Bradyrhizobium diazoefficiens: one gene and its partner. The protein of the gene in region 2 interacts with the protein of the main gene of each other region in a pairwise test. Links are inferred from orthologs where the notes say so. Each region holds a gene or a part of one and is shown on either strand. Other genes may lie near its edges. The genes, in order: rho and hfq.

Region 1 (11,170 bases), 4.2 Mb from region 2 along the record:
ACGTCGCCCGCTGGTTCATGCTGTCGGACTCCCCGCCCGACCGCGACGTGATCTGGAGCGATGAGCGCGTCCAGGGCGCCTCGCGCTTCGTGCAGCGGCTGTGGCGGCTGGTGAACGATGCGGAAGAACTCGGCAAGGGTGCCCCCGCGGCTCGGCCGGCCAGCTTCGGCCCGGATGCCACAACCTTGCGCAAGGCCGCCCACGGCGCGCTCGACAAGGTCACGACCGGCGTCGAGCGGCTGCACTTCAACGTCTGCCTCGCCCATATCCGTGAATTCACCAACACGTTTTCGGAGGTGCTGCAGCGCCCCGGCCAGCCGGCCGCCGATCTGGCTCCAGATTTGGCTTGGGCGATCCGGGAGGCCAGCCAGATCCTGGTCCAGCTGTTCTCCCCGATGATGCCGCACCTGGCCGAGGAGTGCTGGCAGGTTCTGGGCCAGCCCGGGCTGGTTTCCGAGGCCAACTGGCCGCAAATCGAACGCGATTTGCTGGTTGAAGACAGCGTGACCCTGGTGGTCCAGGTCAACGGCAAGAAGCGGGGTGATGTCACAGTTGCAACAGCGGCCCAGAATCCGGAAATCGAGGCTGCCGTTTTGGCCCTCGATGCGGTAAAACTGGCTCTGGATGGCAAGCCCGTCCGCAAGGTGATCATCGTTCCCAAGAGGATCGTGAATGTTGTCGGCTAGGATCCGTATCGCAGCCCGCTTGCTGGCGGTTGCCGCATTGGCGGCGCTGACGGCCGGCTGCTTCCAGCCGATGTATGCCGAGCATACCGACGGCACCCCCGGCTTGCGCGAGAAGCTGATGGGGGTCGATCTTCCGCCGATCGACAAGGCGAATGCCTCCCGCGAGGCCCGCGTCGGCGTCGAGGTCCGCAACGCGTTAGCGTTCAAGCTCTACGGCTCGGCGACAGGCATGCCGCCGACCCACCGTCTGGTGATCCGCTTCAACTCCAGCAAGACGTCCCTGATCGTCGACCCCAACACCGGCCTGCCGAACACCGAGAACTACGGCATCGACTGCCAGTACAATCTGATCGAGGTCGCGACCGGAAAATCGGTGATGACGGGCACGACGTTCTCGCGCGTGTCCTACGACATGCCCGGCTCCTACCAGCGTTTCAGCCGCAACCGCGCGGTGCGTGACGCCGAGGATCGCGCCGCCAACGAGATCGCCGAGAACATCAACACCCGGCTCGCCGCGTTCTTCACCGCAGGCACTTGACGTTCTTGGTCGCGCTGCGCGGAAAGGAGATAGACGCCTTCCTCGCCCGCCCCGACGCGGGCCGTCCGATCATCCTGCTCTATGGTCCCGATGCCGGCCTCGTGCGCGAGCGCGCCGACGCGCTGATTGCGTCCGCCGTCGACGATCCCAACGATCCCTTCTCGCTCGTCAAACTCGACGGCGACGAGCTTTCCGCCGAGCCGTCGCGCCTGGTCGACGAAGCCATGACCGTGCCGCTGTTCGGCGGCCGGCGCGCCATTCGCATCCGCGCTGGCTCGCGCAGCTTTGCCAGCGGCGTCGACACGCTGGCCGAGATGCCGGTGAAGGATTGCCGTATCGTGATCGAAGCCGGCGAGCTGCGCCCGGAATCGCCGCTGCGCAAGGCCTGCGAGAAGGCCAAGGCCGCGGTGGCGATCGGCTGCTATCCCGACACTGAGCGCGACCTGGCGAAATTGATAGAGGACGAGCTCCGCATCGCGAATCTGCGCATCGCGCAGGATGCCCGCGGCGCGCTGATGTCGTTCCTCGGCGGCGATCGCCAGGCCTCGCGCAACGAGCTGCGCAAGCTCACGCTGTACGCCCACGGCAAGGGCGAGATCACGCTGGATGACGTGATGTCCGTCGTCGCGGATGCGTCGGAGCTGAAGCTCGATCCGATCGTCGACGGCGCCTTCGCCGGCCGGCCCGATATCGTCGAGACCGAATTCGCAAAGGCCATGATCGCCGGCACCTATCCCGGCGTGATCATCTCGGCCGCGCAGCGCCAGGCCGCGTGGCTGCATAAATCCGCGCTCGCGATCGCCGACGGCACGCCGGCCTCCGCCGTGCTCGACGGCGGATTTCCGCGGCTGCATTTTTCACGAAAGTCCGCGGTCGAAACCGCGCTGCGCAATTTCAGCGTGGCAAGGCTCGCCGCAATCATCGAGCAGCTTGCGACCGCCGCGCTCGACACCCGCAAGCAATCGACGCTGGCCGCCGCCATCGCCCAGCGCACGCTGATGGCGATCGCCGCGAATGCAAAGCGGCGGGGCTGAGCGCGCCTACTCTCTTCACGTCATTCCAAGCGCAACTCCCTCCATGCGTCATTGCAAGGAGCCCTTGCGACGAAGCAATGACGGGTGGATAGAGCAATGCCTTGAACGTCCTCCCGGCTTTCGCCAGGACGACATCGGTGACCTACAGAGCGCCCTTCGCCAACCGCTTCATCACCTCGTCGAGCTGATCGAGGTTGCGGTAGTTGATCTGGACCGAGCCGCCGGGATCGCGATGATTGACGGTGACCTTGAGGCCGAGCGCGTCGCTGACACGCTTCTCAAGATCGATCGTATCAGGATCCTTTTCCTTGCCACCGGTGGCCCGCGCCTTTTGCGGCTTGCGCTCCGGCACGCCCTCCTCATGCGCGAGCGCCTCAGTCTGGCGGACGTTGAGGCCCTCCGCGACGATGCGCTTGGCGGCGGCCAGCGGATCGGGCACGCCGATCAGCGCACGGGCGTGCCCGGCGGTCAGCTCGCCGCTCGCGATGAAGGCCTGCACCTCGGCCGGGAGCTTTGTCAGCCGCATCATGTTGGCGACGTGGCTGCGGCTCTTGCCGACGACTTTTGCGATGTCGTCCTGGCTGCGTTTGAACTCGTTGGCGAGCGCGTGATAGCCCTGCGCCTCTTCCATCGGGTTGAGGTCTTCGCGCTGCACGTTCTCGACGATCGCGAATTCCAGCGCATCGCTGTCGCTGATGTCGACCGGGACGATCGGCACTTCATGCAGGCCGGCCATTTGCGAGGCACGCCAGCGGCGCTCACCAGCAATGATCTCGAAGCGGTCCTGCGCCCCCTTCACGGGGCGCACCACGATCGGCTGGATCACGCCGTGCTGCTTGATGGACTCGGAGAGCTCCTTGAGCTCGATGTCCGAAAAGGTGCGGCGCGGATTGCGCGGATTGGCCTTGATGAATTCGATCGGCACCTTGCGCTGCGCGCGCGGACGATCGACGTGCTGGGCCTCGCCGCCGACGTCACCGATCAGACTCGCAAGACCTCGGCCCAGTCGCGAACGCGCTTCGTCGGCCATCGCCAGCTCCCTTGGATTCACGCTGCAGCACTCCAGAACTGAATTTCGAATCGTAGGGTGGGTTAGCGAAGCGTAACCCACCTCTTCTGCTTCGGCGGAGATAGACAGTGGTGGGTTACGCCTTCGGCTAACCCACCCTACGGCCCTACGGCATCGTCAATGCGTGACGCGCAGCTCGCGCTCGCGCTGGATCACTTCGGTGGCGAGCCGCAGATAAGCTTCGCTGCCGACGCATTTGAGATCGTAGACCAGCACCGGCTTGCCGTAGGACGGCGCTTCCGAGATGCGCACGTTGCGCGGGATCATGGTCTTGTAGACCTTCTCGCCCATGAACTGGCGGACGTCGGCGACGACCTGGTTCGAGAGATTGTTGCGCGAGTCGAACATGGTCAGCACGATGCCGTGGATCGACAGATTCGGATTGAGCGTCGAGCGCACCTGCTCCACCGTCTGCAGCAATTGCGACAGACCTTCGAGCGCGAAGAACTCGCACTGCAGCGGCACCAGGATCGCATCCGACGCGGCCATCGCGTTGACCGTGAGCAGGTTGAGCGACGGCGGGCAGTCGATCAGCACATAGGTGTAATCGGCGTCCGGCGAGACGTTGTTGTTGAGCGCGGCGATCGCGTCGCGCAGCTTGAAGGCGCGGCCGGGCGTGGTGCCGAGCTCGAGCTCAAGGCCGGAGAGATCCATGGTCGAGGGCGCGATGTGCAGCCGCGGCACCGCAGTCGAGACCACGGCTTCACGCAGAGGGGCTTCGCCGATCAACACGTCGTAGGTCGAGCAGGAGCGGTTGCGGCGATCGATGCCGAGGCCGGTCGAGGCGTTGCCCTGCGGATCGAGATCGACGATCAAAACGCGCTCGCCAATCGCTGCGAGTGCCGTGCCTAGATTAATCGCCGTGGTTGTCTTTCCCACGCCGCCCTTCTGATTCGCCAGCGCCAGGATGCGCGGGTGGCCATGCGGGACTTCAGCCTTTTCTTGGTCGGTCTGGTCTAGCTGCGGTTCGTCAATCACGGTCATCCGAATTTCCCCACTCGACCCCTGAACGTTCACCCGCGCCGTTCAACTGAAGTTAGCTCGACGATCCACCCGTCACCCGTCCGACTTTGGTGGAGCTGCGACTGAATATTCCAATATTTAGCGGCTTCGGTCAATTCAGCCTCTACATCTTGACCCTTGAGAAACAGCGCTTTTGCGCCCTGGCGCATCAGCGGCTCTGCAAAGCCGATGAGTTGATGTAGCGGAGCCAGCGCGCGGGCGGTGACGCAATCGACGGGGCCGGTGATTCTATCCACATTATCCCCGATCTCAGCGAGATGTACGACTCCGGGAGATGTGGTGACGCGAATTGCTTCGCGCAAAAACGCGGCCTTCTTGGCGATTCGCTCGACGAGATGGACGCTGGCGCCCGGTGTCCGGGCCATGGCGCAAGCCAGCACGACCCCGGGAAAACCACCGCCGCTGCCGAGGTCGGCCCAGCGCTTTGCGGTCGGTGCGAGATCGACGAGCTGAAGCGAATCGGCAATGTGGCGGGTCCAGAGGTTTGGCAAGGTCGACGGCGCGACCAGATTGGTCTTGGCCTGCCATTCCCGGAGCAGCGCGATGTAGCGATCGAGCCGCCCCTCTGTTTCATGTGAAACGGGCGCGAGCTTCAGCGCTTGGCGCTTGTCGGCGGCGATGACGGAGTCGAGCGCCTGGTCGTTGGCGCTGGCTTTGTCGATCTTCGGCTTGGCCGGCGGCGGCTCGGATCGACGACCACCGCCCTCACCTGCTCCGGGCTGTCGGGTTAGCGGCCTGTCGCCGCCGGGTCCGCGCTGTTTCACGTGAAACGCCTATGCAATTGCCTTGGAAGTCCTGCGCGCCTCACGGCGAAGATAGGCCGCGAGGATGCCGAGTGCCGCCGGCGTCATGCCATCGATCCGGCCGGCCTGACCGACCGTGAACGGCCGCGACTTCTCCAGCTTGGCGCGGACTTCATTGGAGAGACCCGGGACCTGCTGGTAGTCGACCTCCGACAGCACCATCCCCTCGTCGCGCCGGAAGGCTTCGACGTCGGCGCTCTGGCGCTCGAGATAAACATCGTATTTGGCGTCGATCTCGAGATGGGTGGCGATGACGGGATCAATGGCGGACAGCTCCGGCCAGATCGCGCGGACCTGGCCCCAGCCGATATCCGGATAGGCCATCAACTCAAAGGCTGAGCGGCGTTGGCCGTCCCGGTTCAGGGACAGCCCGTGCTTGATCGCTTCGTTCGGAGTGATGGCTAGCGACTTCGACAGTGTCCGCGCCGCGTTCAGGGCGTCCATCTTGGCACGATGATGCTGGGTCCGGGCACTGCCGACACAGCCCAGCGCGATCCCCTTCTCGGTCAGGCGCTGATCGGCATTGTCCGCTCGCAAGGTCAGCCGGTACTCGGCTCGCGATGTGAACATCCGATAGGGCTCGCTGATCCCGCGGGTGACGAGGTCGTCGATCATCACGCCGAGATAGCCGTCGGCACGATCGAACACAGTCAGCGCGGCGCCGCTGGCAGAGAGCGCGGCATTGAGGCCGGCGACGATGCCCTGGCCGGCCGCTTCCTCGTATCCGGTGGTGCCGTTGATCTGTCCGGCCAGGAACAGACCGCGCAGACGCTTGGTCTGCAGGGTCGGATCGAGCTCACGGGGATCGATGTGGTCGTACTCGATGGCATAGCCCGGACGGACCATCTTCACCCGCTCCAGGCCGGGGATGCTGGCGAGGATTGCGAGCTGGACTTCCTCCGGAAGCGAGGTCGAGATGCCGTTGGGATAGACCGTGGTGTCGTCGAGCCCTTCCGGCTCAAGGAAGATCTGATGGCCATCGCGATCGCCGAACCGGACGATCTTGTCCTCGATCGAGGGGCAATAGCGCGGTCCCGAGCTCTTGATCTGGCCGGAATACATCGGGGAGCGATGGACATTGGCCCGGATCACCTCGTGGGTGGCGGCCGTGGTCCGGGTGATCCCGCACTGGATCCGAGGGGTCGTGATCCGTTCTGTCATCACAGAGAACGGCTCCGGCGGCTCGTCTCCGGGCTGCATCTCGACCGCGGACCAGTCAATCGTCGAGCCATCCAGACGCGGCGGCGTCCCGGTCTTCAACCGTCCCAGGGTGAAGCCGGCCCGCTCAAAGGAGCCCGAAAGACCCATCGCCGTGGCCTCGCCGACGCGGCCGGCGGGCCAGTTCTTCTCGCCGAGATGGATCAGGCCACGGAGAAAGGTGCCGGTGGTGATGACGACCGCCCCTGCCCGGAGCACCCGTCCGTCCGTCAGGCGCAGCCCGGTGACCCGGTCCTCGACCACGATCAGCTCGTCGGCCTCACCTTCGATGACGGAAAGACCTTCGGTCTCCCCGATCGCAGCCTGCATCGCAGCGGCATAGAGTTTCCGGTCGGCCTGGGCCCTGGGGCCACGGACAGCGGGGCCCTTGCGACGATTGAGCACACGAAACTGGATGCCGCCGGCATCACCGGCCCGGCCCATCAGACCATCGAGGGCATCGACTTCGCGCACCAGATGGCCCTTGCCCAGACCGCCGATGGCCGGATTGCAGGACATCGCGCCGACAGTGGAGAAACGGTGCGTCACCAGAGCGGTCGTCGCACCCATCCGAGCGGAAGCAGCCGCGGCCTCACAGCCGGCGTGGCCGCCGCCAATCACGATGACGTCGAAACTCTCTCGCTCTGTTCGCATGGACCGACTTCTAGCTCAGCGGCCGGAAAGCCGGAAGTGGAAACTCGGTGAGGCCCAGTGTTTCACGTGAAACGATGTCGTCGGGGGCCGGGGCAATTTCGCAAAAGCAACCCCATGCACAGTAGGAACAGCGTTGGGATAGTTGCTGTTTCACGTGAAACAGGGTGGAACCCGTCCACGCACAAGCAATGGAAACAAGCGCTAGTTTTACATTGAAGAACTAGCGCTACTTTCCGATGCAGAATTTTTGGAAAATGGCCCCGAGGACGTCCTCGACATCCACCCGGCCAAGCAGCCGACCCAAGGCATAAGCGGCGGCGCGCAGTTCCTCGGCGGCGAGCTCTTCGCCCTCTTCTACAAGCTCCAGACTTCGGCGCAAGCTGTCGGCGGCCCGAGCCAACAGATCTCGCTGCCGGGCCCGGGTCACCAACGCGCCCTCGGTGGTTCCGAAAAAATCAGCCGCGAATTTGACGAGGGCCTCGACCAGCTCGGGGATGCCATCGCCCCGGCTCGCCGAGATCCCGAAATCGCCGGGCGGCCGGGCCGTTGCGGCTCCGCCGAGATCGATTTTGTTTCTCACAATCCAGACCGAGCCGCTTGACCGCTGACCCTCGCCGGCGGTCCGGAGCGACCGCGTCGCGTCCGGATCAGCGGGTCGCTCTCCCTCCACCAGCCACAGCACGAGGTCGGCGTCTTCGGCCCGCGCCCGCGCCCGGCGCACGCCTTCCTGCTCGACGGGATCATCGGTCTCGCGAATGCCGGCCGTGTCGATCACCGTGACGGGATAGCCGTCGAGATCGAGCTGCACCTCGATCACGTCACGCGTGGTGCCGGCGTGCGGCGAAACGATCGCAACCTCGCGGCGGGCGAGCTGATTCATCAGCGTCGACTTGCCGACATTCGGCTCGCCAGCGATCGCGACCACCAGGCCGTCGCGCAGGCGTTCAGAATGTCCCTGTGCCGCAAGGACTTTTACAATTTCATCATGCAGCGCTTTGATCGCTTTCACGGCCGGCGCCATCAATTCCGCGGGCACGTCGCCCTCGTCGGAAAAATCGATGCCGGCCTCGATCAGCGCCGATGCCTCGATGATGCGCTCGCGCCAATCACGCGCGCGGTTGCCGAGCATGCCCTGCAACAGGCGCAGCGCCTGGCGACGTTGGCGATCCGTGTCGGCGTGGATCAGATCGTCGAGACCCTCGGCCTCGGTGAGGTCGAGCTTGCCGTTCTCAAACGCGCGCCGGGTGAACTCGCCTGGCTCGGCGGCGCGTGTATTCGGAATTAGCGAAATCTCCGCGAGGAGCGCGGCTAGCACGGCGCGTCCGCCATGAACGTGGAATTCGGCGACGTCCTCGCCGGTCGGACTCCTCGGCCCCGGAAACCAGAGCACGACCGCATCGTCGATCGGCTGGCCCGCGCCGTCCCGAAGCAACCGGCGGCTGGCTCGCCGCGGCGTGGGCAGCTTACCTGCGAGCGTCGTCAGCACCAGGCCGGCTTGCGGGCCCGAGACGCGCACCAATGCGATCGCGCTCGGCGGACGGCCTGACGACAGCGCAAAGATGGTCTGGTCTCGCGGGTGCATGGCCTATTTGTCCGGCTGGCGGGGAAAAGGCAATCGGCCCTCTCATGGGCGTACGTGACTGCTTTGCCGCGCTCCAATCCGCCAGCAAAGTCCATATTGCGATGCAACATAGAGCACAGAATTCTGCTGCAGGAACCCGTCACACTCGCCAGGATAGGCTCGACCTAGGTCTAATATTGTTTAGATATATCAACAGACTAAGCGAAGCTCGACTCTAACCGCGAAATCCACCCTGAATGCTGCACCTTCGCTGCAGCAAAGCCGCACAACGAAAAAGGGCGCCCGAAGGCGCCCTCAAAACTCTTGCTGTACCCAGGCTCAGGTGTTCATGGAGTCGAAGAACTCCGAATTGCTCTTGGTCGAGCGCAGCTTGTCGAGCAGGAAGTCGATCGCGTCCATGGTGCCCATCGGGTTCAGGATGCGGCGGAGCACGTACATCTTCTTCAGCACCTGATTGTCGGTGATGAGCTCCTCCTTGCGGGTGCCGGAGCGCGAGATGTCGATGGCCGGGAAGGTGCGCTTGTCCGAGACCTTGCGATCCAGGATCAGTTCCGAGTTACCGGTGCCCTTGAACTCTTCGAAGATGACTTCGTCCATGCGGCTGCCGGTATCGACCAGCGCGGTTGCGATGATGGTCAGCGAGCCGCCCTCCTCGATGTTGCGGGCGGCACCGAAGAAGCGCTTCGGGCGCTGCAAGGCGTTGGCGTCGACACCGCCGGTCAGCACCTTGCCGGATGACGGCACCACGGTGTTGTAGGCGCGGCCCAGACGCGTGATCGAGTCGAGCAGGATGACGACGTCGCGGCCGTGCTCGACGAGACGCTTGGCTTTCTCGATCACCATTTCGGCGACCTGGACGTGACGCACCGCCGGCTCGTCGAAGGTCGACGACACGACCTCGCCCTTCACCGAGCGCTGCATGTCCGTGACTTCTTCCGGACGCTCGTCGATCAGAAGCACGATCAGATAGCATTCGGGATGGTTGTGCGTGATCGAGTGCGCGATGTTCTGCATCAGCACGGTTTTACCGGTGCGCGGCGGCGCGACGATCAGCGCGCGCTGGCCCTTGCCGATCGGCGCGACGATGTCGATCACCCGTGCAGACAGGTCTTTTCGCGTCGGATCGTCGATTTCCATGCGGAAGCGCTGATTCGGAAACAGCGGCGTGAGGTTGTCGAAATTGACCTTGTGCTTGGCCTTTTCCGGGTCCTCGAAATTGAGCGTGTTGACCTTCAGCAGCGCAAAATAGCGCTCGCCCTCTTTCGGGCTGCGGATGTGGCCTTCGATGGTGTCGCCGGTACGCAGGCCGAAACGGCGGATCTGCGAGGGCGAGACATAGATGTCGTCCGGGCCCGGCAGATAATTCGCATCGGGCGAGCGGAGGAAGCCGAAACCGTCGGAGAGCACCTCGACGACGCCCTCGCCGACGATGTCGGTTTCCGCGAGCGCAAGCTGCTTGAGGATGGCGAACAGCAGCTCCTGCTTGCGCATGGTGCTGGCATTCTCGACCCCGTTCTCTTCCGCGAACGAGACGAGCTCGGCCGGCGTCTTCGACTTGAGGTCCTGGAGTTTAATTTCCCGCATTGGGGTGGTCCTGTGGGGTAACCTTGGGAGGGGGTGCGAGGAGGCTCTGAAATGCGGACGCGAGAAGGTAAGGTCCGCAGGTCTGGCAAGGTGAGTGCCGGTGGAGGCTTCAAACCTGATGCGGTGTCCGGCTTTTAAAAAGCTCGGACACAACCACATCCGCCTGCGTTGGGTGGGATATCGCTAATATAGAAAATCGCTTCCCACTCCGCAAGCCGAAGCGATGAGCGATCGTTCGCGTTTCCTGCCTAGAACGGCTTCACGATCACCATGATGACGATGATGATCATCAGAACGGTCGGCACCTCATTGATAATCCGGAAGAATTTCTGGCTGTGCGGGCGCTTGTCGGCGGCGAAGTCCTTGAGCCAGCGGGAAAAAAAGCCGTGGACCGCGGACATCGCCAGGACCAGTGCCAGTTTTACGTGCAGCCAGCCGAACGTGAACCAATGGCCGGCCCAGGCGAGATAGAGCCCGGCAAGCCAGGTGACGATCATGGCGGGGTTGATGATCGCCTTGAGCAGCCGGCGTTCCATGACTTTGAAGGTTTCGGACTGTTTCGAGCCGATCTCGGCCTCGCAGTGATAGACGAACAGCCGCGGCAGATAGAGCATGCCGGCCATCCAGGAGATGACCGCGATCACATGCAGCGCCTTGATCCAGAGATAGATGTCTTCAAACATGTTTTGCTTCCGGCTCCGCCCAGCTCAGCTCAGAGAACGCTGGGGATAGTAAGTACTCGTTAAGGTCTTACCTGCACACATATCCGTCCGTAGCGCTCCTCTTAAATCTAAGAATCTTAGATTCTTAAGGTTTGAGTCTATGTGACCGTGGATTGGACTCATGCAATTCCATCCGCTGGTTGAGCTGCGCTTGTTCACATCCATCAACATATCCCGGATAGCTCTGGCGGCTCGCGATAAGTCAGCCAGCTTCAAAGGCTTGCGCGTTTCTGTCGGCAGCTTATCAAGGGGGTTGTCCGCGCAATCCCGTTTTCCGC
Region 2 (10,904 bases):
TGGGATAGACGATGCCGCCGCTGCGCGCCGTGTTGGACGGCGTCGCCGGCGCGAGCAGGAAGTCGGACATCGCGACCGCATAGCCGAGGCCGAGCGTGTTGGTGCCGAGGCGCCGCACCAGCACCAGCGCGATGCGCCGGCCGAGCTGGCTCTTGCGATAGCCGATCGAGAACACGAAGGCGCCGACGATCAGCCACACCGTGCTCTCGGCGAAGCCCGCCAGCATCCAGCGCAGCGATTTGTTGGGATCGGCATCGATATAGCCGCCGACGCCCGCGACTGTCAGTCCGATCAGGCCGACCGCGCCGACCGGCATCGATTCCAGGATCAGCCCGGTGATGACGGCCGCGAACACGGCAAAATAGTGCCACTGATTGACGTTGAGACCTGCCGGCACCGGCCACAGATAGATCGCGAGCCATACCACCAGCGGCGCGATCAGTTTCCAGCGAAAGCCTTTCGCCTCAGGTGCCTGCGAACTGGCGGTCATGCGCCCGCCCCCTCAATTGTCTTCGTGTCGTGCGGCCCGTTGGCCGGGCCATTCTGTCCCCGCGCGGCGTATACGGATTGTCTGTGGCTTGATCAATGGGCCGGAATCTACCGTCCCCGGAACCGTGGCTTGCGACGGCCCAGGAACGCCTCGACGCCCTCCTTGTGGTCTTCGCTGAGGCTCGCCAGGGCGTACTGGTCGACATCCATGTGGCTGGCGAGATCGTCCAGCGCGTGCGCGAGCCGGTTGACGGTCAGCTTGGTCATGGCGACCGAGAGCGGCGGCTGCGCGGCCACCTTGCGGGCCAACTCCATGGCGGCATCGAAGGCATAGCCGGGGCCAACGACCTGCTCGACCAGGCCCCATTGATAGGCCTCATCAGCGGAGATGCGCTCGTCGGCCAGGATCACCGCCTGCTTGGTGCGGGCAGGTCCGATCAGATGCAGCATGCGCGGGATGCTCTGCCAGCTCATGTTCATGCCAAGGCCGATCTCGGGCACGCGCAGATGCGCGTCGCTGCCCATCACGCGGAAGTCGAGCGCGACCGCCAGCGCGACGCCGCCGCCGATGCAAAAGCCCTCGATCGCCGCGATCGTGATCTGCTCCATCTCCTGCCAGGCGCGCGTCAGGCGCGGCCCGAGCTTGAGATGCCGTCGCAGCGCGCCGAGATCCATCTCCTCGCGCGAGCGCCCTTCGGCATCCTTCAAATCGAACCCTGCGCTGAACGCGCCCGAATTGCCTGTGAGCACCACGACTGATGTCGCTGCATCGTCCTCGAAGCTGCGTGCGGCTGCGGTGAGCTGGCGCAGCGCCTCCGGCGACAATGCGTTGATGCCGTCATGACGGTCGAACCGCACCACCGCGATCCGCCCCTCGGGCCCAAGGCCCTTCTCGATCTTGACGAAGTCTTTCATGGGGCGTCTCCAAAGCTGATTTTCGCCCGAGCGTAGCGCACAAACGGCGTCACGAATACGTGGCTGAATTGCGCTGCAACGAAGGCTCGACAGGACAGGACCATGCGCTTAATCTTTCGCGCCATGAGCCACGATCACGACCACCATCATCACCACGACCACGATCATTCGGAATTGTCGGAGACTGAGCTGCGCGTGCGCGCGCTCGAGACGATTCTGACCGAAAAAGGTTACGTCGAGCCGGCCGCGCTCGACGCCATTATCCAGGCCTACGAGACCAAGATCGGCCCGCATAACGGCGCGCGGGTCGTTGCCAAGGCCTGGACCGATCCAGCGTTCAAGACGGCGCTGCTGGAGGACGGCAGCAAGGCCATCGGCACGCTCGGCCATGTCAGCCGCGTCGGCGACCATCTCGTCGTGGTCGAGAATACGCCGCAACGACACAACATGATCGTGTGCACGCTGTGCTCCTGCTACCCCTGGGAAATGCTCGGCCTGCCGCCGGTCTGGTACAAGGCCTCGCCCTACCGCTCTCGCGCGGTCAAGGACCCACGCGGCGTGCTCGCTGATTTCGACGTGACGCTGCCGAAGGACGTGGAAATCCGGGTCTGGGATTCCACCGCAGAGACACGCTTCCTGGTGCTGCCGATGCGCCCTGCAGGCACCGAAGGCTGGAGCGAGGAGCAGCTTGCCGACCTGGTCACGCGCGATTCCATGATCGGCACTGGCTTTCCGAGGACGCCCGGAGCCCCGTCGTGAACGGCGTCCACGACATGGGCGGCATGGACGGGTTCGGCAAGGTCGAGCCCGAGCCGAACGAGCCGATGTTCCACGAGGCGTGGGAGTCCCGCGTGCTGGCCATGGTGCGCGCGATGGGCGCGGCCGGCGCGTTCAACATCGACACCTCGCGCTTCTATCGCGAGACGCTGCCGCCGCATGTCTACCTCTCCAGCTCCTACTACAACAAGTGGTTCCTCGGTCTCGAGGAGATGCTGATCGAGAAGGGCTACCTGACCCGCGAGGAAGTCGCGGCCGGCCATGCAATGCAGCCCGGCAAGGCGCTGAAGCACGGCAAGTTCGATCTCGCCAACGTCGAGCGCATCATGGTGCGCGGCAAGTTCGCCCGGCCAGCAGCTGCGCCCGCCAAATTCAGTATCGGCGATCGCGTGCGTGCGAAAAACATCCATCCGATCGCGCACACGCGATTGCCGCGCTATGTGCGCGGCCATGTCGGCGTGGTCGAGCTCAACCACGGCTGCCACGTGTTTCCGGATTCGGCGGCGATGGAGCTCGGCGAGAACCCGCAATGGCTCTACACGGTCGTGTTCGAAGGCCGCGATCTCTGGGGCGCAGATGGTGATCCGACGCTGAAGGTGTCGATCGACGCGTTCGAGCCGTATCTGGACCCGGTGTGATGAGCAGCGATGCTGCTGCCGCCGCGACGGCAGCCGTTCCGAGCATTCCGCGCGATGACGACGGCCCGGTGTTTCGTGCGCCCTGGGAGGCGCACGCCTTCGCGATGGCGCTGACGCTGCATGACCGCGGCGTATTCACCTGGCCGGAATGGGCCGCAGCCCTCGCGGACGAGATCAAGCGCGCGCAGGCCGCCGGCGATCCTGACACCGGCGAGACCTACTATCTGCACTGGCTCGCCACGCTTGAGGGCCTCGTCGCACGCAAGGGCGTCGCGTCGATGGACACGCTGCATCGCTATCGCGACGCCTGGGACCACGCGGCGGACCGCACGCCGCACGGCAAGCCGATCGAGCTGCGGCCGGAGGATTTTGGGTAGCTCGCGCTCCACCCGTCATTGCGAGCGAAGCGAAGCAATCCAGAATCTTTCCGCAGCGGCAGTCTGGATTGCTTCGTCGCAAGAGCTCCTCGCAATGACGGTGGAGCTACCTCCCCGCTACAAACTCCCGCCACCCCTTCGCCCGCAAACTGCACGCCGGGCACTCCCCGCACCCATAACCCCAATCGTGCTGCGCGCCACGCTCGCCGAGATAACACGTGTGCGACTGCTCGCGGATGAGATCGACCAGCCCCGCGCCGCCGAGATCGTGCGCCAGTTTCCACGTCGCCGCCTTGTCGATCCACATCAGCGGCGTGTGCAGCTCGAACTTGCGGGCCATGCCGAGCGAGAGCGCGGCCTGCATCGCGCGAATGGTGTCGTCGCGGCAATCGGGATAGCCGGAATAGTCGGTCTCGCACATGCCGCCGACGATGTGGGTGATGCCGCGCCGGTAGGCCAGCGCCGCGGCGAAGGTCAGAAACACCAGATTGCGGCCTGGCACGAACGTGTTGGGCAGGCCGTCAGCACCCATCTCGATCGCCACATCGCGCGTAAGCGCGGTCTCGGACACGGCGGCCAGCGTCGGGATCGACAGTGTATGGCTCTCGCCGAGCTTTGCGGCCCAATCGGCGCGCAAGCCCTTGATGCCCTCGAACAGCCGGTCGCGGCAGTCGAGCTCGACGGCGTGGCGCTGGCCGTACGCGAAGCCAAGCGTCTCCACGCGCGCGAAGTGGCTCAGCGCCCAGGCGAGGCAGGTGGTGGAATCCTGGCCGCCGGAGAACAGCACCAGCGCGGTTTGTGATGAAAATGCGTCACTCATGGCCTGCGCTTTAGCACTGCCGAGCAGGTCCGCCAATCGGTGGAAATCGGTCTGTTCCGCATGCCGCCGCTGGGAACGGCGGCCCGCTTTTGGCATAAGGTTTTGGACCCAGGAGACTGCCCCGCAATGACCCCTTCCCGCGACATTTCCCGCCTGATCGAGATCATGGCGGCGCTGCGCACGCCGGTGACTGGCTGCCCCTGGGACCTCGAGCAGAATTTCGCGACCATCGCGCCCTACACGATCGAGGAAGCCTACGAGGTGGTCGACGCCATCGACCGCGGCGATCTCGATGACCTGCGCGAGGAGCTCGGCGACCTCCTGCTGCAGGTGGTGTTCCACGCCCAGATGGCATCGGAGCAGAACGCGTTTGCGTTCGGCGACGTCGTCGAGGCCATCACGCGAAAAATCATCCGGCGCCATCCCCACGTCTTCGCCGACAAAGACGGCAATCTCGCCTCCTCCCACGTCAAGGAAGTCTGGGACCGCATCAAGGCCGAGGAGAAAGCCGAGCGCGCCGCGCACCGGCCGCCGGAGGCGACGCCGCCGCACAAATCGCTGCTGGCGGGCGTCAAGTCCGGCCAGCCCGCGCTGGCCCGCGCCATGGAGCTTCAGCGAAGGGCCTCCACCGTCGGCTTCGACTGGAACGACCCGCGCGCGGTGCTGCAAAAGATTCGCGAGGAAGCCGACGAGATCGAGGCTGCGCTGGATCGCAACGACAAACAGGAGATCGCGGAAGAGACCGGCGATCTGATGTTCGCCCTCGTCAACCTCGCCCGCCACGTCGACGCCGATCCGGAAGCCGCACTGCGCGCGACCAACGCGAAGTTCGAGCGGCGCTTTGCCTATATCGAGCGGGCGCTGGAGGCGCGGGGACGGACGCTGGAGCAGGCCTCGCTCGCGGAGATGGACGCATTGTGGAATGCGGCGAAGACCGCTACCTGATACGAGGGCACGCAATGGACTTCAGGCAGGACGATCCAACGGCACCGTATGTCGCCGACTTGTTGGCGCATCATCTGGAAGAGCTGCGCAGTGTCATGGGCGAACACGCGCAGGCACTCGATGCGAGCGGCCTTTCAGCTGCGTCCGTGACGTTCTGGACCGCCTGGCACAACGATGAGCTGGCCGGCTTCGGGGCCTTGAAGCAGCTGGATGAGACGCATGGTGAAGTAAAGTCAATGCGCGCCGCGCCCACGGCGCGGCGGACCGGAGCCGGGCGCGCCATTCTGAACCACATCATTGCTGAAGGCCGCAAGCGAGGTTATGCGCGTCTCAGCCTGGAGACCGGGACTGCGCCGCTGCACGTCCCTGCCGTTACGCTCTACCGCAGCGTCGGCTTCGTTTCCTGCGCACCGTTCGCGGACTATCAGGCGAGCCCGCACAACCAGTTTCTGAGCCTCGACCTGTTGAGGTGATTTGCCCGGTGCGTTGCCCAAGCGCAGCGCAATCTCCGGGATACGAGGATCACGCCACGCGCGGCACGGCGTCGAACCTGTTCACCAGGATATCCCGCTTGGTCTCGTCGACCCTCACGGTCATATCGAAACGGCCGTCGTGCAGCTCTTTTGCCAGCACCTCGGAATTGCGATGCAGCCAGGAGATGCCGGCGCCGTCGGCGGCGTCGATGGAGAGGTCGAGCGTGGTGCGTTTTGCGGCGAGCCGCTCCTCGATCGCGCTGAGCAGCGCATCGATCCCCTCACCCGACACGGCGGAGACCAGCATGGCCGGATGATCCTCCGGCCTGCGGGCTGCGATGTTCAGGAGCTCTTCGCGCTGTTCGGAATCGTAACGGTCGATCTTGTTCCAAACCTCGATGATGCGGCCTGAGTCATCGGGGTTGATACCGAGCTGGCGCAGCACCGCATCGACGTCGCTCTGCTGCGCCTCGGCATCCTCGTGCGAGATGTCGCGCACATGCAGGATGACGTCGGCCTCCAGCACCTCTTCCAGCGTGGCGCGGAAGGCGGCGACGAGTTGCGTCGGCAGATTGGAGATGAAGCCGACGGTGTCCGACAGCATCGCCTTGCCGCCGTGCGGCAGCGTCAGCGCGCGCAAGGTCGGATCGAGCGTGGCGAACAGCATATCGGCGGCCTGCACGTCGGCGCGGGTCAGGCGATTGAACAGCGTCGACTTGCCGGCATTGGTGTAGCCGACCAGCGCGACGACGCGATACGGCACGCGCAGGCGTCCAGCGCGATGCAGCCGCCGCGTCGCCTGCACCTTCTTCAGCTCGCCCTCGAGCTTGGAGATGCGCTCCTGGATCAGGCGGCGGTCGGCCTCGATCTGCGTCTCGCCGGGACCGCCCATGAATCCGAAACCGCCGCGCTGGCGCTCCAGATGGGTCCACGAGCGCACCAGGCGGGAGCGCTGGTAATTGAGATGGGCGAGCTCGACCTGAAGCGAGCCTTCCTTGGTCTTGGCGCGCCGGCCGAAGATTTCGAGAATCAGCCCGGTGCGGTCGAGCACCTTGGCGTGCAATTCCTTCTCGAGATTGCGCTGCTGGATCGGCGCCAGCGCGCAATCCATCACGACGAGCTCGACGTCGAGGCTCTTGGCCAGCGCGGCGATCTCCTCGACCTTGCCCTTGCCGATATAGGTCGCGGGCCGGATCTGGCTGATCGGCGCGATGATGGCGTCGGCAACGACGAGGTCGATCGCGCGCGCGAGGCCGGCGGCTTCGTCGAGCCGGGCCTCGGCGTCTCGTTGGACATGGCTCTCCGATTGCGCGTCGGCACCGCCCGCGCGCACGCGCAAATAGGGGCCGATGACAAGCACCCGCCCCGTCTGCTTAGCCCCTGCCGACCGCGGACGATCGGCATCCCCGTCAAAATTCCGGGGTTCCAATCAGATCACTCTCAAGCCGGCTGATCCTCGCCGCCTTCGAACAGCTGGATCGGAGCGCCCGGCATGATGGTCGAGATCGCATGCTTGTAGACGAGCTGCGAATGACCGTCGCGCCGAAGCAGCAAACAGAAATTGTCGAACCAGGTCACGATGCCCTGGAGCTTCACTCCGTTGACCAGAAAGATCGTCAGTGGCGTTTTGGTTTTGCGAACGTGATTGAGGAAGGTGTCCTGTAGGTTTTGTGCGCGGTCTGCCGCCATTGTTTTTTTCTCGCTTTGAGTTTCTTTTTATTGCGCCGGTCGTGACCCTGTTTTCAAAATTGAGGCCTTCTTCCGGTTGCCGTTTCCCATGAGATCCCCCTCGGAGGAACAGCAGGTCGATTAGAGGGCAGGACGGCTTATTAGGCAAGCTGCTTCACGCGGCAAGCCATGCGGATTTGCCCCGAAAAACTACGGAAATAGATGATTTTCCTCGCGTATCCCTAAGGTTCGGCCGCGGCGTCGGGCGCTAGCCGACGCCGAGCGCCTTCAACTTTCGGTGCAGCGCCGAACGTTCCATGCCAACAAACTCGGCCGTGCGAGAGATATTTCCCGAGAAACGGCTGATCTGGGCAATCAAATAGTCGCGCTCGAACACTTCGCGGGCCTCACGCAGCGGCAGGCCCATGATGTGCTCGCCATTGTTGCTGGTCGGCATCGCCGGCACCATCGAGCCGACATCCTGCGGCAGCATGTCGGCGGTGATGATCACCTCCGGTCCGCCCGCGGCCAGAATCATGACTCTCTCAACGTTGTTGCGGAGCTGGCGCACATTGCCCGGCCAGACATGCGATTGCAGCACCGCCATCGCGTCCTGCCCGATCTGCCGCTTGGGCAGGCCGCTGCCGGCCGAGATCTGCTCCATGAAATAGTCGATCAGCTCCGGAATGTCCTCGCGACGCTCGGAGAGCGCGGGCACGCGGATCGGCACCACCGAGAGCCGATGATAGAGGTCCTCGCGGAAATGGCCGGCCGCGATCTCCTCCTCGAGGTTGCGCGCGGTCGACGAGATGATGCGAACGTCGACCTGCACCTTGGCGGTGCCGCCGACGCGCTGGAACGACTGCTCGACCAGCACGCGCAAAATCTTGTTCTGGGTCTCGCGCGGCATGTCCGCGATCTCGTCGATGAACAGCGTGCCGCCATGGGCTTCTTCGAGCGCACCCGCCTTGCGCGGCTGCTCGCCGTTGGACTGCTCGACGCCGAACAGCTCGTGCTCCATCCGCTCCGGAGTGATCGCGGCGGCATTGATGACGACGAAGGGGCCGTCGGCGCGGCCCGAGGCCGTATGTAGCGTGCGCGCGGTCAATTCCTTGCCGGCACCGGCAGGGCCGACGATCAGGATGCGGCTGTTGGCCTTGGCCGCACGCTCGATAGTCTGGCGCAACTGGTTGACACTCGGGGAACGGCCGACGAGCTGGCTTGCGCTCGGCGCGAGCTGTTTCAGCTCCTTCACCTCGCGCTTGAGCCGCGAGTTTTCCAGCGCGCGGTTGGCGACCAGGATGAGGCGATCGGCCTTGAACGGCTTCTCGATGAAATCATAGGCGCCGCGCTTGATCGCGGCGACCGCGGTCTCGATGTTGCCGTGGCCGGAGATCATCACGACGGGCAGGTCGGCATTGTCCTTCTTGACCTGCTCCAGCAGCTGTAAGCCGTCGAGCTTGGAGCCCTGCAGCCAGATGTCGAGGAACACGAGGTGCGGCCTGCGATTGGCGATTTCGGCCAAGGCCGAGTCGCTATCGCGCGCCGTTCGCGTGACAAAACCCTCGTCTTCGAGGATGCCCGCAACGAGATCCCGAATATCGGCCTCATCATCGACAATCAGAATTTCACTTGCCATGGGTCGCGCCTGTCTTGTCAGTTGCCTGTTGAGGCTTCGATCTTCGTTGAATCATTGGTCTTTTCAGCCGGCTCTTTGGTTTCGGCCGTCGTCTCTTTTGTTTCCGGCGACGTGACGGAATCCGCCTTGATATCCGCCGTGGTTGCGTCCTTGGTCGCCACCTCGGCTGCTTCCTGCGCCGGCTCCTTGACTGCCGGGGCCTGCTCGGCCCCCTCGCCCTTCGCGGGAGTCCCTGAGATCGCAAAGCGCATCCGCATCCAGGCGCCGCGCTGGCCTTCGCGGAAGTCGGAGGCGTCCTTAAGCTCGATGCGGCCGCCATGGTCTTCCAGCACACGGCCGACGATGGCAAGGCCAAGGCCGGTGCCTTTGGCGCGCGTCGTCACATAGGGCTCGAGCAGCCGCGAGCGCGCCACCTTGGGCAGGCCGATGCCGTTGTCGATGACGTCGATCAGCACATCCTCGCCCTCGCGCGAGACCACGACGTCGATGCGGCCCTTGCCACCGTCCTTGGCCAGCTCTTCCGGCGGCACCTGCTCGATCGCCTCGGTGGCGTTCTTGACGATGTTGGTGACCGCCTGCGAGATCAGCCGCCGGTCGAACTGGGCGCGCAGCGGATCGTCCCTGAACTCGGCCTCGATATCGAGCTCGGGATGGGCGACCTTCATCAGGAACACCGCCTGCCGCACGGTGTCGGCGACGTCCTCGCCTTCCATCACGGGCTTCGGCATCCGCGCAAAGCGCGAGAACTCGTCGACCATGCGGCGGATATCGTCGACCTGGCGCACGATGGTATCGGTGCACTGCTCGAAGATCTGCTTGTCCTTGGCCTCGGTGATGTCCTTGCCGAACTTGCGGCGGATGCGCTCGGCCGAGAGCTGGATCGGCGTCAGCGGATTCTTGATCTCGTGGGCGATGCGGCGCGCGACATCGCCCCAGGCCGAGGTGCGCTGCGCGGACACCAGCTCGGTGATGTCGTCGAGCGTGATGATGTAGCTGTCGTGCGGCTGGTTTTTCTCGGCGCTGACGCGCACTGAAAGATTTCGCTCGGTGCCGTCGCGCGTGATCGTGATCTGGCCCTGCACCAGGCGCTGGGTCCCTTCCCGCGACGTCTTCATCATCTCGTCGAGCTCGGGCAGCACGTCGGAGAGCGAATGGCCGAGCGTCTCGGCCTCGGAGTGCCCGATCAGCTTCTCGGCGGAGCGGTTGAGGATGCCGACGCTGCCCGAAGTATCGACGCCGATGATGCCGGCGCTCGCCGAGGACAGCACCGCTTCGATGAAGCGGCGGCGGCTGTCGATGAGGTCGCTGGCGTTGACGAGCTCATCGCGCTGGCTGCGCAATTCCTGCGTCATCTTGTTGAAGGTCTCACCTAACTGGGCGAGATCGCCTTCCGACTGATGCACGGGCACCTTCACATGGAGGTCGCCGGTCGAGACGGTGTGGGCCGCGTTCATCAGCCGCCGGATCGGCGCCACCAGCGAGTTGGCGAAGTTGAGGCCGATCAGCACCGAGGCCATCAGGATGGTCAGCGCGATCACCGCAAACATCAGCGCAAACGCCACCTGGATGCCAAGCCGGCGCGACTCGATCTGGGCATATTCGGCGACGCTGATCTCGGTCTGCTTGAGCTGACTGACGACCTTCGGATCGAGCGGCCGGGCGACGTACAGGAACGTGTCGCTGAAGGCGCGCAGGCGGATCACCGCCGCGACGTAGCTCGCATCCGGCAGCACCGCGATCTCGGGCTCGTTCTCGTTGACGTTGCTGAGGAAGTCGGGCGCCGGCGGCGAATAGGCCAGTCGCATACCCGTGTCGGCGGATTCGAGAATGTTGGTGTTCTTGTCGATGATCATCGCGCCCGGCAGATTGCGGGAGCCCGCGCTGGCGGTGAGCAGCTCGCGGAACGACCGGCGATCCTGGTCGTAGAGTGGCCGGGCATGGGCGATGTCATTGGCCATGCCGATGATGTCGCCGCGGATCAATTGCGCATGGTCCTGCATATAGGCCCGCGCGATATCCAGCGAGTTCTGAATGACTTCCTTGGTCGGTCCCGAGAACAGCCGGTCGAGACCGCGTTCGAGGGTGACGTTGGCGACGACGGAAACAAGCACCGCCGGCAGCACCGCGACGATCGAGAACAGGCTGACGATCTGGACATGCAGG

The links.
Region 1: the proteins of hfq (region 2) and rho interact in binary tests that used the Escherichia coli proteins (3 or more experiments, as listed by UniProt). The link is inferred for Bradyrhizobium diazoefficiens from one-to-one orthologs.

Annotation. Positions count from the first base shown.
Region 1 is NZ_CP067102.1:285,671-296,840, reverse strand. The notes cover bases 8,038-10,967. They hold rho (transcription termination factor Rho), read right to left. Parts: upstream 10,171-10,967; coding sequence 8,905-10,170; downstream 8,038-8,904. Other genes in these bases: hemJ (protoporphyrinogen oxidase HemJ), read right to left, coding at 10,419-10,853; mnmE (tRNA uridine-5-carboxymethylaminomethyl(34) synthesis GTPase MnmE), read right to left, coding at 8,038-8,586. Also shown: leuS (leucine--tRNA ligase), read left to right, coding at 1-686; LPS assembly lipoprotein LptE, read left to right, coding at 673-1,224; holA (DNA polymerase III subunit delta), read left to right, coding at 1,230-2,258; JJC00_RS01285 (ParB/RepB/Spo0J family partition protein), read right to left, coding at 2,401-3,288; JJC00_RS01280 (ParA family protein), read right to left, coding at 3,445-4,311; 16S rRNA (guanine(527)-N(7))-methyltransferase RsmG, read right to left, coding at 4,341-5,114; tRNA uridine-5-carboxymethylaminomethyl(34) synthesis enzyme MnmG, read right to left, coding at 5,124-7,004; more of mnmE, read right to left, coding at 7,231-8,037. UniProt on the Escherichia coli protein: Facilitates transcription termination by a mechanism that involves Rho binding to the nascent RNA, activation of Rho's RNA-dependent ATPase activity, and release of the mRNA from the DNA template.
Region 2 is NZ_CP067102.1:4,462,013-4,472,916, forward strand. Bases 5,500-8,163 are described here. They hold hfq (RNA chaperone Hfq), read right to left. Parts: upstream 7,124-8,163; coding sequence 6,875-7,123; downstream 5,500-6,874. Other genes in these bases: hflX (GTPase HflX), read right to left, coding at 5,500-6,863; JJC00_RS20915 (sigma-54-dependent transcriptional regulator), read right to left, coding at 7,371-8,163. Also shown: JJC00_RS20865 (DASS family sodium-coupled anion symporter), read right to left, coding at 1-490; JJC00_RS20870 (enoyl-CoA hydratase/isomerase family protein), read right to left, coding at 598-1,404; nthA (nitrile hydratase subunit alpha), read left to right, coding at 1,528-2,163; nthB (nitrile hydratase subunit beta), read left to right, coding at 2,160-2,819; JJC00_RS20885 (nitrile hydratase accessory protein), read left to right, coding at 2,819-3,196; 7-cyano-7-deazaguanine synthase QueC, read right to left, coding at 3,303-4,016; mazG (nucleoside triphosphate pyrophosphohydrolase), read left to right, coding at 4,143-4,961; JJC00_RS20900 (GNAT family N-acetyltransferase), read left to right, coding at 4,976-5,434; more of hflX, read right to left, coding at 5,484-5,499; more of JJC00_RS20915, read right to left, coding at 8,164-8,741; JJC00_RS20920 (sensor histidine kinase NtrY-like), read right to left, coding at 8,759-10,904. UniProt on the Escherichia coli protein: RNA chaperone that binds small regulatory RNA (sRNAs) and mRNAs to facilitate mRNA translational regulation in response to envelope stress, environmental stress and changes in metabolite concentrations.